Regions from separate parts of the Novosphingobium sp. GW821-FHT09E05 genome, predicted to be linked through region 2. Evidence: riboswitches for the same ligand, from Rfam matches in the RefSeq annotation. Region 2 holds a riboswitch; the other holds the start of a gene.

Region 1 (8,490 bases), on a different contig from region 2:
CGACGGAACGGGGCAATGCGATGACCTTTTGGGCGCGAATTACGGAACTTCGGCGCCCATACAATCGATTGTATATGAAGTCTTCCTGTTTTTGACGAACAGCGGTAAGTCGTGCGGGAATTTCGGCGTCCGCCACGGCATTCTGCCAAAATAGTCGGGATTACCGTATACAAGTGAGCGCGCCAGGCCGGTTTACTTGCGGGCTGCTTCAGTGTTCTGCGATGTGAATGGCAAGCCAGATAGTCGGATCGGCGGTATGGGTGACGCGGTGCGCCACGCCGGCCGGGATCAGCAGGTGCTCGCCCGCCCGCAATGTGTGCATGCCCGAACCTTCCAGATAAAGCTCGGCCGTGCCCGCCAGGATCAGCACCCACTCTTCCCAGTCCTGAACATAGGGCTGGTCCGGCGGCGTCGTGTGGCCATGCGACACGATGCGTTCGATGCGCACGCCGGGGCGGCGCAGCAGGTCCTGGAACAGCTCGTCATCCGCCGGGCCGTGATCGACCCGCAGCAGGTTGGTGGGGGCGACGGTCATCTCGTGATCGGGCGAGGGGCACATGCGGGCACTATGGCGCCGGCGGCTGCGCGATGGAAGCCCTCCGTCAGCCCATGGTCAATGGCGATAGAACAGCGTGACCGCGGCAACATGGTTCATCCGTGTGCGGCCCCTCGTCTGGTCGATGGTCTGGTTGAGATAGCCCAGCTCCAGTGTCGAAGGCCCGTTGAGCCCCACTTCCGCGCCGATGAAGCTGCGCAACTGGTCGAAGCCGCTGCGTGCGCCCCAGTCGGTGTCGTTCAGCGCCGCGAAGCCCTCCGCGTAGACCAGCGCGTTCATTGCATCGCTGCCAGGGCGCAGCGGATGCTCGTAGCGCAGCATCTCGCGCAGCCGCCAGCCGATGTCGCGGCCGTCCGAGCGCCAGCGCTGCTCCAGCCGGGTGCGGGAAGACAGTTCGCCACCCAGTGGCTTGCCCAGCGTGAGGGTGAGCTGCTGGAAAGTGCGCTCCTCGTTGATGTCGTGCCCACCGTCGACCGGCGTGACGACGTGCGCATAGCCCTGGTACAGCGTGGCGCTGCTTGAGAGCTTCCAGCCGACGGCGCCGCGCAGCAGCAGGGCATCGAGCCGCGAGACGGCGTCGCCCACGCGCGGCTGCAACTCCGCGAAGTACACCGCGTCGCCGGAAATCAGGCCCATCGCGGTGAGGTTCACCCAGGCCTGCTCGTCCTGGCTGGTCTCGGCCTGCGCGGGCGTCCCTAGGCCAAGAACGGCGGCGGCAAGGACGGCGATGGCGCGGCGGGTGGGAGCGGCGTGGTGCATGGAATTCCTGGGCATGGAGTGGAGGTCCGCAGCGGTATGGCTCGTCGGTGTCTGCTCCGTTTCCGAACGGTCAGGTCTTGTGTCGCAATCGCCCGGCTGAAATCTCCGTCGCTCCTGATGCGTTGCGTTCGATTACGCTTCCCACCGAGCCTCGGACCGCCTAGAGGCGCGCTATCCCCGGGGGGCCGCTTATGCGTGGCTGAGAGGTGGTCTGCAGACCACGACCCGCTGAACCTGATCCGGTTGATACCGGCGTAGGGAGGGCCGGCGGCAGTTTTTTCCGTTGTCCCTCCAAATGGAGTGGACGAGAAAACGATGGCGGGTGGTTTCAGGTTTTTGAGCGGGGCCGCGCTGGCGTTCCCGGCTTTGCTTTTCGCTTCTGCGGCCACGGCCGCGGACGATGACGCCGACCGGGCGGACATCCAGGTCATCGGCCATCCCGATCCCGAAGGGCTGCTGCCCGACCAGACCGCGCCCAAGGCGATCAGTGCCATCTCGTCCGACTTCATCGTCAAGCAGGCGCCGACGCTGAACGCCTTCCAGCTCGTCAACCTGCTGCCGGGCGCCAATGTCTCGTCGAGCGACCCCTATGGGCTGTCGGCCAGTTCGAGCCTGACGCTGCGCGGGCTTGGGCAGGACCAGATCGGCGTGCTCATGGAAGGCGCTCCGCAGAACGACATCGGCTATTATTACGCCTATCCTTCGCAGTTCGCCGATGCCGAGAACGTCCGGCAGGTGGCGCTGGCGCAGGGATCCGCCGACATCGACGCTCCGGTCGTTGCGGCTGCCGGCGGCCTCCTGTCGCTGACGCTGGATGATCCCAAGGCGGAACCCGGCGCGCTCGTCAATCTCTCGGCCGGCTCGTACGACGAGCGGCGCGTGTTCGTCCGCTTCGACAGCGGTGCGATCGGGTCGAGCGGGCTCAAGGCCTTCGTGTCCTATTCGAACAATCGTGCGGACAACTGGCGCGGCGCCGGCTTCGACAAGCGCCAGCACGTCGACGCCAAGCTGCTCGGCGAGTGGGGGGAGGGGAACCGCGCCAGCATCGCGCTGTCCTTCAACGACGCGAGCACGTCGACCTATCCCAGCCCGACGCTGTCGGACTGGCAGGCCAACGGGCGCGGCTTCAACCATGATGAGCACTACAGCGACGGCAACACGAACTACTGGCGGCTCTACCGCGCCCCGTTCCGCAACTTCTACGTCGCCGCGCCGCTTCACCTGAAGCTCGGCGACAGGCTGACGTTCGACAGCACCGCCTATGCTCAGTTCGGGCATGGCAATGCGCCTTACGGTACGCAGCTGACCGAAACCGGCAACTATCTCGGCAATGAGGAGCTGGGGGAGCCGGTTTCGCTGCCGGGCTCGGTGGATGGGCTGGCGACGGTGCTCGGCAACTGGACGGGCAAGCAGTTCCGCATCGGCGATGTCGGCAAAGTCACGCTGGAAGCGGGCGCGCACCGCATTACGGCGGGTCTCTGGTTCGACTATGGTACTGATCGCGTTACACAATCCTATACCTCGATTGGTGCGGACGGGCACCCCGTCGACCAGTGGGGGTATCAGGACGATGCGATCAGGACCGCCGACGGCCGCCTGCTCGCCTATGAGAACCAGCGCACGGAGACGGTGACCAAGGGCTTCTTCCTTGCCGATAGCGTCGCATTAGCGCCGCGTTTAGGCGTCGATATCGGCTTCAAGGGCGTGAGCCTGGTGCGCAACGGCACCAACTACCTGCCGGGCCCGCAGTCGGACGTGCACTTCGACAGCTTCGCCGCGCTGCCCCGCGCATCGGTCCATTACCAGCTGGACGAGCGGCAGCAGCTGTTCGCCAACGTCACCACCAACTTCCGCACACCCAACGAGTTCGCGCTCTACGACGCCTATTACGGCGGCGTGCTGGTGTCGCAGGGGACCAATGCGCTCAAGAACGAATATTCGGTCTCCGAGGAGCTGGGCTACCGCTACATCGGCCCGAGCCTGTCCTTCTCGCTGACCGCTTTCCACTACCACTTCCGCAACCGGCAGGTGGCGACGGTGGTCGACAGCGGCGGCGCGCTGGTCAATTCGACGATCAATGCCGGAAGCCAGACTTCCTACGGCCTCGACGGCGAGATCGACTATCGCCCGGCGAAGGGCGTCAGCGTATATGTCTCGGGCGAATACCTGCACGCGCGGCTGGACGACGACCTGCCCATCGGCGGCGACTACCTGCCGACCAGGGGCAAGCACGCGGTGTCCAGCCCCAGCGTCCAGTTCGCGCTCGGCAGCACCTACGACGACGGACGCCTGTTCGGCAGCACCGCGCTCAAATACGTCGGCCGCCAGTATTCGACCTTCATGAACGACGAGAGCATCAAGGCCTATGCCACGCTCGACCTTGCGATCGGCGTGCATCTGGCGGGGCTGATCGACGCGCAGCGGATGGACCTGCGGCTCAACGCGATCAACGTGACGAACCCGCGCGTGCTGTCGGGCGTCTATTCGATAACCGGCAATGCGCAGGATACGGTCGGCCGGGCAGGCACGGTCGTTTCTGGCTCGGCGCCTACCTACTACATCGGCAGCGGGCGCGCTTTCGTCGTGTCCCTGTCGCGCGCCTTCTGACCATGAGCGGCGCGGCGCCCCATCTCGTGCATGGCATGGGCACCGCGCTGGAGCTGCCGACGTGGCCGGCGATCACCCCCGCCGAGGCCGAGGCGATCCTCGGCCGTTTCCCGGCGGCGGGGCACCTCGCCGCGCTGCGCTGGCACTCGCCGCGCCCGTTCTCGGCGGCGGCGCTGGTCGAGACGGGCGAGGGGACGTTCTTCCTCAAGCGCCACCACAAGGCGCTGCGCAGCCCGGCCGCGCTGGCCGAGGAGCATGCCTTCATGGCGCACCTGCGATCCGCCGGACTGACGGTGCCGGAGATCGTGCCGACGGCGGACGGCAGCGGCGCGGTCGCCCGGGGCGACTGGAGCTACGAGCTTCACCGCAGGGGGCAGGGCACCGACCTCTACCGCGACCGCCCGTCCTGGACGCCGTTCCTGACCCATGGCCATGCCCGTGAGGCCGGTGCGGCGCTGGCGCGGCTGCATCTGGCGGCGCAAGGGTTCGACGCACCGGCGCGCGGGCCCCATGCGCTCGTGGCCAGTTTCACGATCCTGCCGTCGAGCGATCCGCTTGCGGCGGCGCAGGCCTATGTGGCGACCCGTCCGGCCCTCGCCGCGTTCCTGGCGGACAAGCCCTGGCGCCAGGAACTCGCCCGGCTGTTCGAAGCGCTGGGCGGCGGGCTGGCCGAACGGTTGGCGCGGCAACCGAGTCTGTGGACGCACAACGACTGGCATCCCTCGAACCTGCTCTGGTCGCCCGGGGGCGGGGTCGAGGCGGTGTTCGATTTCGGCCTGGCGACGCGCACCTGCGCGCTGCACGACCTTGCCACCGCCATCGAGCGGACCGCGATCCCGTGGCTGGAACCGGACAGTGCGCCCGCCGACGCCCGGGCCGCCGTGGCCCTGCTGTCCGGCTACCGGACGGTCCTGCCGCTGACACCGGGCGACATCGAAACCCTCCTGCGCCTCCTGCCGCTGGTCCATGTCGAGTTCGCCCTTTCGGAAACCGATTATTTCGCCGGTGTGCTCGGCGATCCCGATCAGGCGATGCTCGCCTGGCAGGGCTATCTCGTCGATCACGCGGACTGGTTCCTGTCCCCGGCGGGGCAGGATTTCCTCGCGCAGGTTCGAGACGGAGCAAGGGCCTGATGTCGGCACTGGAAATCATCGCCGTCGCCGTCAGCTTCCTCGGCATCTGGCTGACCGCGAAGCGCCGGGTGCTGTGCTGGCCGGTCAGCCTGCTGGCCTGCGCGCTCTACTTCAAGCTGTTCCTCGATGTGCGGCTCTATGCCGACATGGTGCTGCAGGCGCTGTTCGGCGTCGCCATCGTCTACGGCTGGTTCGTCTGGGCGCGGGGCAAGGAGGAGACCGGCACGGTCGTGGTCGAGCCGCTTTCACCCTTGCGGGCATGGAGCGGACTGGCGGCAGGCGCCGTGGGCTCGGCCGCGATCGGCTGGTTCACGAGCCACTATACCGACGCGGCGCTGCCGTGGATGGATGCGACGCTGAGCAGCTTCAGCCTCGTCGCCCAGTACTGGACGGCCCGGCGCCATGCACCGAGCTGGCTGCTGTGGATCGTCGTGGACGTGCTCTACGTCGGGATGTTCGTCGCCAAGGCGTTGTGGCTGACGGCCGGGCTCTACGCGGCGATGGTCGTGCTCGCGGTGATGGGTTACCGCAACTGGCGGCGCGCATAGGCCTTCGCGCAGCTGCGCGAGGGAAGGCGCAGGCGCCGCCGGGTCGAATCGGAAAGCGGCCGTGAACTGGCGCGCGGTTTCTGGTGAGTGGGGCCGGCCGCCTGGCGCGACCCCAAGGATTTCTTCAATCCTAGGGGCGGCATGGCGGAGACGCCGGGATTCGAACCCGGGGTGCCCCCTTAAGGGCACGACGGTTTAGCAAACCGCTGGTTTCAGCCACTCACCCACGTCTCCGGATGCGGCTCAGGCGGGCCCTATAACCAGAGGTATCGGCGGCGGCAAGGGGCGAACAGCCAACAAATGACGATTTCCCCAAACGCCGGGAAAACCAGGCTTTGCCGATTCGGCCCGCCGCAAAACCGACTCGTGTCGTCGCCCGTTCATTGCGAGGTCAGGCGCCATGGATTCTTGTGGGATGGCACCATCTTGGCCGCGCACGGGGCGCGGGGTGGGGGAACCGGCGCAGGCCGGCTCGCAGGTTACACGCCACGAAAGGTCATCTCATGCCTAACCGCAAGCCTACCATCGACGCGGGAGCGAAGGCCGGGCGCCGTCGTTCGCCCATGACCGTGCGCGTGGCCGCCGCGCTGCTCGCGGTCGTCACGCCGCTCGCGCCGGCATTCGGGCAGGTCACGACCGTCGATCCCGACGCCGCCGCGATCGACGGAGACCTGAGCGCGGGCACCACCTATTCGCCGGCGCCGCCCTCCTCGCAGCCGGGCAACGGCACCCCGGTGGAATCGCCGTCGGTGGATGCGAGCGGGCAGTATGTCCGCCCCGCGCCCGTCCCGTCATCGCCGACGACCACCACCTCGCCTGCGGTGACCAACGGCGACACCAGCTCCACCTACCGTGAGGACGACCTCATCGGCGCGGCCGAAGGCGTGTTCGGCAAGGGCGCCAAGGGCCTCGCCGACGTCATCAGGGACCTCCTCGCCAAGCAGGGCGAGCCCAACGCCTATATCGTCGGGCGCGAGGCGGGCGGCGCCATCGCGGTCGGCCTGCGCTACGGCTCGGGCACGATGCACCACAAGGTCGAGGGCGAGCGTCCCGTCTACTGGACCGGCCCGTCGATCGGCTTCGATGCCGGCGCCAACGCGGGCAGCGCCTTCGTGCTCGTCTACAACCTCTACGACACCCAGGAACTCTACCACCGCTTCGGCGCGGGAGAGGGGCAGGCCTATCTCGTCGGCGGCTTCACCGTCAGCTACCTGCGCCGCGGCAACACCGTGCTGATCCCGGTCCGCGCCGGCGCGGGCCTGCGCCTCGGCGCCAACATCGGCTACATGAAGTTTTCCGAAAAGCAGCGCTGGCTGCCGTTCTGACGCATTCCCGCGCCCGGCTGGACATGGCCGGGCGCAACTTCCTTGCAGGCCCGTGCATATCCGCACACTCGCCTGTTGCGCTGGGGGGCAGGCGGGGTTAATGGCCGCCCGCCATGCTCAATGACCTCAAGCAACAGCCCGCCGACGCGCTTCTCGCGCTGATCAAGCTCCACAACACCGATCCCCGGGCCGACAAGATCGACCTCGGCGTCGGCGTCTACAAGACCGGTGAGGGCGATACGCCCGTGTTCGCCGCGATCAAGGCGGCCGAAGCCAGGCTGGTCGCCGAGCAGGACTCGAAGGCCTACCTCGGCCCCGAGGGCGACATGGGCTTCGTCGAGAAGCTGATGCCCTACATCTTCGGCAAGGACAGCCCCGACATGGGCGGCCGGATCGAGGGCATGCAGACCCCCGGCGGCACCGGTTCGCTGCGCCTCGCGCTCGCGATGGTGAAGCGCGCGGGCTACACCCGCGTGATCGTCGGCAAGCCCAGCTGGCCCAACCACAACCAGATCTGCGCCGACCTCGGCCTCGACGTCCTCGAATTCAACCATGCGGCGGCCGACGGCGGCACCGACATGGAAGCGCTGCGCACCGCGCTCGCCTCGGCCCAGACCGGCGACGCCATCCTGCTGCACGGCTGCTGCCACAACCCGACCGGCATCGACTACACCGACGCGCAGTGGGACGAGATCGCGCTCCTAATCGCCGACAGCAAGGTCCTGCCGATCCTCGACCTTGCCTACCAGGGCCTTGGCCTCGGCATGGAAGAGGACGCCTACGGCCTTCGCCGCGTGCTCGTGGCAGTGCCCGAGGCGCTGATCTGCTATTCGTGCGACAAGAACTTCGGCCTCTACCGCGACCGCGTCGGCGCGCTCTATGCGATGGTGTCCGATCCGGCGGACCTGACCCGCGTGATGTCGAACGGCCACGCGCTGGCCCGCGCCAACTGGTCGCAGCCGCCAGACCACGGCGCCGCCGCCGTGCGCCTGATCCTCGAGGACGAGGCGCTGACCGCGCAGTGGCTGGGCGAACTCGACCAGATGCGCGACCGCATGCGCCAGGTCCGCGCCAAGCTCGCCGCGGCCGGCAGGACCGGCGGCGTCGACCTGACCGCCATCGGCGGCCAGAACGGCCTGTTCTCGATCATCCCCTTCACCCCCGAGCAGGTGCAGGAAATGCGTTCGAAGCACGGCATCTACTTCGCGGCCTCGGGCCGCATCAACGTGGCGGGCCTGACGATGGGCAACATCGACCAGTTCATCGCCGCCGTCGCCGACGTGACGGCCTGACATGGACCGCCAGCCGGTTCTCGAAGGGAGCCGGCTGACGCTCCGGCCCCTGGTGCCCGATGATTGGGAGGCGCTGTTCGCCGTCGCCTCCGATCGCGAGGTCTGGGCCGTGCATCCCTCGCACGACCGCTGGCAGGAGCCGGTGTTCCGGACCTTCTTCGACGAGGCGCTCGCCGGGGGCGGCGCCTTCGCGATCATCGACAAGGCCAGCGGCGAGATCGTCGGATCGACCCGCTACGGCGCGCCCGAGGCCGAAGGGCCGGGCGAGAT
Region 2 (8,490 bases):
AGTGGACGACGAACAGGCTGGGCGAATAGCGCTTCTTGGCTAGCTTCTTGGCCATCTCCTTGCCGCGCACGGTATCGGCCAGCAGGGTTCCGTAGGTGTGCATGAGATCGCCGTTGGAAGCCACCGCGTCGAAGCGTTCGCGCCAGCCGCTCTCGCACTCGACCTCGGTGACCTGGTCGCCGATGGTGTGGACGCGGGCGACCTTGTCACCGATGCGCAGGGTGCCGCCGAGCCGCTCGAACAGCGCGGCCATGCCCTGCGCCAGCTTGTTGGTGCCGCCCTTGGTCCACCAGACGCCGCCGTCCTTCTCCAGCTTGTGGATCAGGGCGTAGATGGCGCTGGTGGTCATCGGGTTGCCACCGACCAGCAGGGTGTGGAACGAAAGCGCCTGGCGCAGGTGCTCGTCCTTCACGAAGTGCGAGACCATGGAATAGACCGAGCGCCACGCCTGGTAGCGGATCATCGCCGGCGCGGCCTTGATCATGCTGGAGAAGTCGAGGAACGCCTCGTGCCCGAGCTTGACGTAGCCTTCCTGCCAGACCCCGGCGGAATATCTCAGGAAATCCTCGTAGCCGGTGAGGTCGTCGGGGCTGACGCGGGCGATCTCGCGGCGCAGCGCGGCCTCGTCGTTGCCGTAGTCGAAGACGACGCCGTCGGTCCAGTTGAGGCGGTAGAACGGCGAGACCGGCATGAGCGTGACGTCGTCCGCCATGTCGTGCCCCGACAGCGCCCAGAGTTCGCGCAGGCAGTCCGGGTCGGTGACGACGGTGGGGCCGGCGTCGAAGGTGAAGCCATCGCGCTCCCACTGGTAGGCGCGGCCGCCGATCTTGTCGCGCGCCTCGATCAGGGTGGTGGCGATGCCGGCGCTCTGCAGGCGGATGGCGAGCGAGAGGCCGCCGAAGCCGGCGCCGATGACACAGGCGCGTTTCATGCGGTGGTGTTCCCAATGTTGCCGAGGTCGGCGAGCGGCCGGCCATGCCCGGCCAGGCTGGCGATCGCCGCGCCGACCGGCACCGGCGGCTTGCCCGCGAGGATGCGGGCCATGTCGAGCGGGGTCGAACGGCCGGCGTAAAAGCGTTCGATCAGCGCTTCGGGCAGGGTGTAGAAGCGCGCCAGCATGCGCCAGCGGTCAGGCCCGTCCGAGGCGCCGAAAAGCATACGGCTCAACATCCGGTAAAAGCGTCCTTCGCGCCAGTGCTGTGCGGCCCAGTCATGACTGATCGTTCCTAGTCTCTCGCCCGAGAGGTTGTCGAGCGTGGTGAGGTAGAGGGCAAATCTTACCGCATCGGGAATCGAGTAGGATGTTAAAGGATGGCAAAGCGCGGCGCGGGTGCCGGCGCGGGCGAGGTCTCCTCCCAAGGCCCAGAACGCGGGGAAGTTCCCGGTCGCGATGACGGGGAGGACGCCGGTTTCCTCGTAGGCCACGCTCTCGACCTGCCAGCCTGCGCCGGCCGCGTAATCGGCGATGCGCGCGCGCAGGACCGGAAGGTCTAGGGCGGGGGCGTCGGAATAGTAGGTGTCTTCCACGAAGACCTCGGTGTCCGAGAAGGGCAGGCAGTAGACGAAGCGGTAGCCGTCGAGCTGTTCGACGGTGGCATCCATCACAACCGGCTGGGTCAACCCGTGCGGAGCCGCGAGCCGCAGGGTGTGGCCGACGAATTTCTGCCAGCCGCCGGCCATGTGGGGGAGACCGTGTGTACCGCGGGCATCGATCACGCCGCCGGCGGTGAACGTGCGGCCATCGGTGAGGGTGACCCGTGTCGGCGAGGCGCTTGCCACCTCCGCGCCGGTCACGATGCGGTTGGCGGGGAGGGCGGCGCGCACCGCGGCATCAAGGCGCTCGCTGGTGGCGCTGCGGTAGGGGGTGGCGAGACGGCGTTCGGACGCTCCGGGAAAGCGGACGGTATAGCCGTCCCAGCGCGCGGCGATCAGCGGCTCGACGAGGGCCTGTGCCTTGCCGGCCACGTCGCTCGCGAAGAACGACCACACGTGGCGGCCGCCGAGGCGCTCGCCCTGCTCAAACAGCATGACCGAAAGTTCGGGTCGATGCGCGGCCATGGCGAGCGCGATCAACCCGCCGGCGAGCCCGCCGCCGAGGATCGCGAGGTCGCAGGAGACCCGACCGGGAAAGTGGTTTTTCGAGTTATCGCCGGGTGATTGCCGCATGTTCGCCACGCTTAGGGGCTGCGAACGATTGCTGCAACTTGGCAGCTTGTGTGCTTTGTAGCATGCTGGTCATGATGACAGGGGCACTGACCATTTGCGACGCATCGTTGGACGATGCGGCCGCCATCGCCGAGATCTACGCACACTACGTGCTGGAGAGCACTGCGACGTTCGAAACCGTCCCTCCGGACGAGGACGAATCGCGTCGCCGCCTGAGCGAGTTGCTCGACGGCGGCTACCCCTTCCTCGTGACCCGCGACGAGGCGGACCGCGTGCTCGGCTTCGGCTTCGCGCATCGCTATGGGCCGCGCGCCGGGTACCGCTACAGCGTCGAGACGACGATCTACGTGCGCAAGGACAGCGTCGGGCGCGGCATCGGCAGCGCGCTGCTGAGCGAACTCCTGTTCGAATGCGAGAAGCGCGGCTTCCGCCAGGCCTTCGCCGTGATCGCCGCGTCCGAGCCGACCTCGGTCGTGCTCCATGCCCGCGCCGGCTTCTTCCCCGTCGGTACGCTGGCGGCGGCGGGCTGGAAGCACGGGCAGTGGCTGGACGTATTTCTGATGCAGCGCCGCCTCGGCGTGGGGGCCGACACCTTGCCCGAGGACGATTCTGCTGCGATCGCCTGACGCCGTGTATCTTACACCGCTGTGGCCGCATGCCCGCGCTGCGCTCGTCGCAGGGTTGGTGGCGCTGGTGCTGCTCATCGTCGAACTGGCGATGGGCCGTCCCCCGCTCTGCACTTGCGGGATGGTCCGGTTCTGGGCAGGCGAAGTCGCATCGCCGCAGAACAGCCAGCAGGTCGCCGACTGGTACAGCTTCAGCCACGTCATCCACGGACTGCTGTTCTACGCCGCCGCGCATCTGCTGTGGCACCGCCTGGGCCTCGCGCGGCATCTGTCCGTGCGCTGGGCGCTGCCGGTCGCAGTCCTGTTCGAGAGCCTGTGGGAAGTGCTGGAGAACTCCCCGGTCATCATCGACCGTTACCGCGCAGTGACGATAAGCTACGGTTACAGCGGCGATAGCGTGCTGAATTCACTGTCGGACGTGGGCTGGATGACGATCGGCTTCCTGGTCGCCGCGCGCATTCCGGCCTGGGCGAGCGTGGTCATCGCGCTGGCCTTCGAGGCGTTCACGCTCGCGATGATCCGCGACAACCTCGCTCTCAACGTGCTGATGCTGATCTGGCCGCTTGGCGCGGTGCGCGACTGGCAGGGGCTGGGCTGACAATCGAATGCGGGCCTTGTTGCCCGCGCGTGACACTCTTCGCAACCGCACGCGTCTTGGTGCGTTGCGCGCATGATAATATACCAGGGGAATTTCATGAGCCTTCGTTCGACCGCCAAGCTGCTAGCGGCCGCCGCCGCCTTCAACGCCATGCCCGCATTCGCGCAGGAAGCACCCCCGGCACCGGAAGAGAACATCTTCGACGGTAACCACGTCACGCTCGGCGTCGGCGCGGGTTACGTGCCCAGCTATCGCGGTTCGGATGACTACGTGATCAGCCCCGTACCGCTGGTGCGCGGCAAGTACGAGGGCATCGAGTTGAACCCGCGCCTCGGCGGCGTGGCGATCGACGTCATCCCCGATGCCAAGGACGCGAAGCTCGGCTTCACGCTCGGCCCGGTGGGAACGATCTCGTTCAACCGCAAGAACCAGATCAAGGACGACGTGGTCAAGGCGGCCGGCAAGCTCGATACCGCGGTCGAAGTCGGCGTCAGCGGGGGCATCTCGCTGTACCGCCTGCTCAACGACTACGATTCGCTCAACATCACGACCGACGTGAAGTGGGACGTGGCCGGCGCCTATTCGGGCATGACCTATTCGCCGATGGTCAGCTACACTACGCCGCTGAGCCCGGCGGTTCTGACCATTCTCTCGGTCAGCGCCCGCCACGTCGACGACAAGTTCGCGCGCTACTACTACTCGGTCACTCCGGGCCAGAGCGCGTCGAGCGGGCTGCCGACCTACGGCGCCGATGGCGGCTGGGAAAGCGGCAGCCTCACGCTGCTGACCGGCTATTCGCTCGCAGGCGACATGCGCAAGGGCGGCTGGGCGCTGTTCGGCGTCGCCAACTACACGCGCATGTTCAACGACGCCAAGGACAGCCCGTACACGTCGATCCGCGGCGATGCGGACCAGTGGGCCTTCGGCGCGGGCATCGCCTACACTTTCTGACTTCGCTTAGTCCGCCAGGACCTCGCGCACCCGTGCGCGCAGGTCCGGCAGGACTTCGGCTTCGAACCAGGGGTTCCTCGCCATCCACAGTCGGCTGCGCCAGGCGGGATGAGGCAGGGGCAACAGCCCTTCTGGTGCTTCGCGCCACTGCCGCACCGCTTCCGTGAGGTTGGGCGCGAAGGCCTTGGGCAAGTAGCGCTTCTGCGCATGAAGGCCGACCAGCAGCGTCAACTTCCGGCGAGGCAGCTGCGCCAGCACCGGCGGATGCCAGCGCGGCGCGCATTCGGGACGCGGCGGCTTGTCGCCCCCGCTGGCCTTGCCCGGATAGCAGAAACCCGAGGGCATCTGCGCCACTTTCGCGGTGTCGTAGAACGCGGCCTTGTCGAGCCCGAGCCAGCCGCGCAGCCGGTCGCCGCTGTCATCGTCCCAGCCGATCCCGCTCGCATGGACCTTGCTCCCCGGCGCCTGCCCGATGATCAGGAGCCGCGCGCTCGCCTGCGCCGCCACGAACGGCCGCGGTGCGAAACCGAGGTCGTGCTCGCACAGACGGCAAGCGCGGATCTCGCCGAGCAGGGTGTCGAGAGCGGTGGCCATGGCAGAGGCCGAGATGGGTCCGGCGGATGGCAGGCGCAAGGCCGGCTTGTCGTCGTCGCCGTGCAGGCGGGGGCCGCTGGGAATGCTTGAGGAGAGGCTTCCCCGACAGCCAGCCGCAGGATTGCACCGGGCCCAGCCCCCGCGCTGCCTTGCCGGCGGTCCCCAGCCGAGCGAGGGACGACGGCTCACCCCAGGCGCCGCATTTCCATCAGCGAGGACGAGTACGGCACCGCTAGCCCCTTCGCTCGGTCCCACCCGCCGTTTAGCCACAGCGCCCAGGCCGCCGGATCGGGCGGCAGGATCACCGGCATCGTCTCGCGTCCCTCCGCCTTGAGCGCGGCGTTGGCCTCGCAGGCGAGCAGGGCGAAGGAGGGAATCTCGCTGTCTTTCCATACCGCCGCTATCGCGAAGACCGGCTGATCCGCACAGGAGAACCACGACTGGCGGCGCTTGCCATCGGTCGGCGAGGGGCGGCCCCACTCCATGAACATCGTCGCGGGGACGAGGCAGCGGAACTCGCTGTTGCGCAGGTTGCCGATCCAGAACGGGCTGTCGAGGTTGCGCACGCTGAGGATGCCGTGGCGCGGGGCATCGTGGACCGAGGGCGGCGGCGGTACGCCCCAGAGGCGCGGGATCATCCGGCGCGGCGCCCGGCCCTGTGGGCGCGGCCCGGCCATGGCCTCGCGCCCGGCGGTAATGACAGGCGCGAACTGGCCCGGCGCGACGTGACCGCCCGCCCATGGATCGTCGCGCGCCTCGGCCCCGAAAAGGCGGGCCACATCGCGCGCGGCGGCGTCCAGGCGATAGAGCATCGGCATAGATCGCTGCCCCTAGACCGGGGGTCTGCACGCGTCTATCATCGCGGCACCCCGGGGAGCCTAGCAAGGTCCGAATGGACCTTGGGCTGAGAGGTGTGGGTATGCTCCACACGACCCGTCGAACCTGAACCCGTTAATACGGGCGGAGGGAGTGGACGCGGACCGAAGCATATCCAGGGCCCGTAATCCGTCTCTTGTTCCGTCCATGGAAGGAAGAGAGGCATCCATGGCAGATATCAATTCCAAGCTCGAAATCGGCGTCACCACCGGCCCCATTCGCGGATCGAGGAAGATCTACGTCCCCGCCCAGGCCAACCCGCAAGTTCTGGTCGCCATGCGCGAAATATACCTCGAACCCTCGAGCGGCGAGCCACCGGTTCGTGTGTACGACACTTCGGGTCCTTACACCGATGGCAATGCCACGATCGATATTTCCGCCGGCCTCGCTCCCCTGCGCCGCGACTGGCAGCTCGCGCGCGGCGACGTCGAGGAATATGCGCCGCGCGAAGTCAGGCCCGAGGACAACGGCCAGCTTGGCCCCGACCGTTCGGGCGGCGTCCCCCCGTTCCCGACCGCGCTGCGCCGACCGCTGCGCGCCAAGCCAGGCATGAACCTCTCGCAGATGCATTACGCCCGGCGCGGCATCATCACGCCGGAGATGGAATATGTGGCCGAACGCGAAAACCTCGGCCGGGCGCGCCTCAAGGAATACGTGCGTTCGGGCGAGAGCTTCGGCGCCTCGATCCCCGACTACGTGACCGCCGAATTCGTGCGCGACGAAGTGGCGCGCGGGCGGGCGATCATCCCCAGCAACGTCAACCACCCCGAAGCCGAACCGATGGCGATCGGCCGCAACTTCCTGGTCAAGATCAACGCCAACATCGGCAATTCGGCGGTCGCCTCCGACGTGGCGAGCGAGGTCGACAAGATGGTCTGGTCGATCCGCTGGGGCGCCGACACCGTCATGGACCTCTCTACGGGCCGCAACATTCACGACACCCGCGAATGGATCATCCGCAACAGCCCCGTGCCGATCGGCACCGTGCCGATCTACCAAGCACTCGAGAAAGTCGGCGGCATTGCCGAGGACCTGACCTGGGATATCTTCGCCGACACCCTGATCGAACAGGCCGAGCAGGGCGTGGACTACTTCACCATCCACGCCGGCGTGCGCCTGCCCTACGTGCCGCTCGCCGCCAAGCGCATGACCGGGATAGTCAGCCGCGGCGGCTCGATCATGGCCAAGTGGTGCCTTGCCCACCACAAGGAAAGCTTCCTCTACGAGCGCTTCGACGAGATCACCGAGATCATGAAGGCCTACGACGTCGCCTATTCGCTTGGTGACGGCCTGCGCCCCGGCTCGATCTACGACGCCAACGACGAGGCGCAGTTCGCCGAACTCTACACCCTGGGCGAACTCACCAAGCGCGCCTGGGCGCAGGACGTCCAGGTCATGATCGAGGGCCCCGGCCACGTGCCCATGCACAAGATCAAGGAGAACATGGACAAGCAGCTCGAGGCCTGCGGCGAGGCGCCGTTCTACACATTAGGCCCCCTTACCACCGACATAGCGCCGGGTTACGACCACATCACCAGCGGCATAGGCGCCGCCCAGATCGGTTGGTACGGCACTGCGATGCTCTGCTACGTGACCCCCAAGGAGCACCTCGGCCTGCCCGACCGCGACGACGTCAAGGTCGGCGTCGTCACCTACAAGCTGGCCGCCCACGCCGCCGACCTCGCCAAGGGCCACCCGGCGGCGCAGGTCCGCGACGATGCGCTTTCGAAAGCCCGCTTCGAGTTCCGTTGGCGCGACCAGTTCAATCTCAGCCTCGATCCCGACACGGCGGAGAAGTACCACGACCAGACCCTGCCGGCCGAGGGCGCCAAGTCGGCGCACTTCTGCTCGATGTGCGGCCCCAAGTTCTGCTCGATGAAGATCAGCCAGGAAGTGCGCGACTTCGCCGCCAAGCAGAACCAGCCCAGCACGCAGTTCCTTGCCGCCGAGGAGGCGGAAGCGGGGATGCTGGAGATGGCCCAGGTGTTCAAGGACACCGGTAGCGAGCTCTACATGGGGGCAGGAGACCGCGAGCACGATTGAAGCGCACGCCGGCGCGCAGCCTTTCGCGGGCCCGAGGCTTGAACCAACACCGCCGTCGTCCCCCGCGCAGGCGGGGACCCCGCTTCCTTTCTTCTACGCGGCGCGGGAAGAAAAAGCGGGACCGCCGCTTTCGCGGGGGCGACGCGGGGTGTTAGGTTTGGTCAGTAGGCTCTTCGGAGGTTCGATTCATGGCGCGCAGTTCCACCACCGACCTGATGAAGCTGGCCCACGACAGCTACTGGCTCTGGGCCGAATCGATGATGGTCGTGGGCATGCGCACAACCGACATGATGACCGGCCGCGGCAGCGACCGCGAGAACCGGCTGATGGTGTCGGAGAAGCTGCAGGCCGGTGCCGAGCTGGCGACGATGATGGCGACCGGCGGATTGATGACCCCGGAAAAGAGCGCGCAGCGGGCGGTCAGCCACTACCGCAAGCGCGTCACCGCCAACCGTAAACGCCTGTCGAGGAAGACATCGTGAGCGCCAAAGTCCACATCGGCATCGGCGGCTGGAGCTACGAGCCCTGGCAGCAGACCTTCTATCCCAAGGGCCTGCCCCAGGCGCGCCAGCTCGCCTACGTCGGCGAGCACCTGACCGGCACCGAGATCAACGCCACCTTCTACCGCCGCCAAAG

The links. A riboswitch is a leader RNA that binds a small molecule or an ion and turns the genes downstream of it on or off. The one in region 2 is predicted to bind thiamine pyrophosphate.
Region 1: it holds a riboswitch for thiamine pyrophosphate, as region 2 does, so the genes downstream of both, AC07M9_RS09760 (TonB-dependent receptor) here and thiC (phosphomethylpyrimidine synthase ThiC) in region 2, are expected to answer to the same signal.

The regions. Positions count from the first base shown of each region.
Region 1 covers NZ_JBWKOQ010000001.1:2,073,919-2,082,408, reverse strand. Annotated here, with positions in the region: gene AC07M9_RS09775 (hypothetical protein) at 1-136, opposite strand, end outside; gene AC07M9_RS09770 (cupin domain-containing protein) at 209-535, opposite strand; gene AC07M9_RS09765 (DUF2490 domain-containing protein) at 614-1,330, opposite strand; TPP riboswitch at 1,484-1,593, shown strand; gene AC07M9_RS09760 (TonB-dependent receptor) at 1,631-3,922, shown strand; gene AC07M9_RS09755 (phosphotransferase enzyme family protein) at 3,925-5,055, shown strand; gene pnuC (nicotinamide riboside transporter PnuC) at 5,055-5,603, shown strand; tRNA gene AC07M9_RS09745 (tRNA-Ser) at 5,746-5,837, opposite strand; gene AC07M9_RS09740 (DUF1134 domain-containing protein) at 6,107-6,928, shown strand; gene AC07M9_RS09735 (amino acid aminotransferase) at 7,042-8,220, shown strand; gene AC07M9_RS09730 (GNAT family N-acetyltransferase) at 8,222-8,490, shown strand, end outside.
Region 2 covers NZ_JBWKOQ010000002.1:188,393-196,882, reverse strand. Annotated here, with positions in the region: gene AC07M9_RS12790 (phytoene desaturase) at 1-931, opposite strand, end outside; gene crtY (lycopene beta-cyclase CrtY) at 928-2,166, opposite strand; gene AC07M9_RS12780 (GNAT family N-acetyltransferase) at 2,238-2,792, shown strand; gene AC07M9_RS12775 (DUF2585 family protein) at 2,797-3,390, shown strand; gene AC07M9_RS12770 (MipA/OmpV family protein) at 3,487-4,341, shown strand; gene AC07M9_RS12765 (uracil-DNA glycosylase family protein) at 4,348-4,935, opposite strand; gene AC07M9_RS12760 (SOS response-associated peptidase family protein) at 5,121-5,753, opposite strand; TPP riboswitch at 5,796-5,921, shown strand; gene thiC (phosphomethylpyrimidine synthase ThiC) at 5,980-7,854, shown strand; gene AC07M9_RS12750 (hypothetical protein) at 8,043-8,336, shown strand; gene AC07M9_RS12745 (DUF72 domain-containing protein) at 8,333-8,490, shown strand, end outside.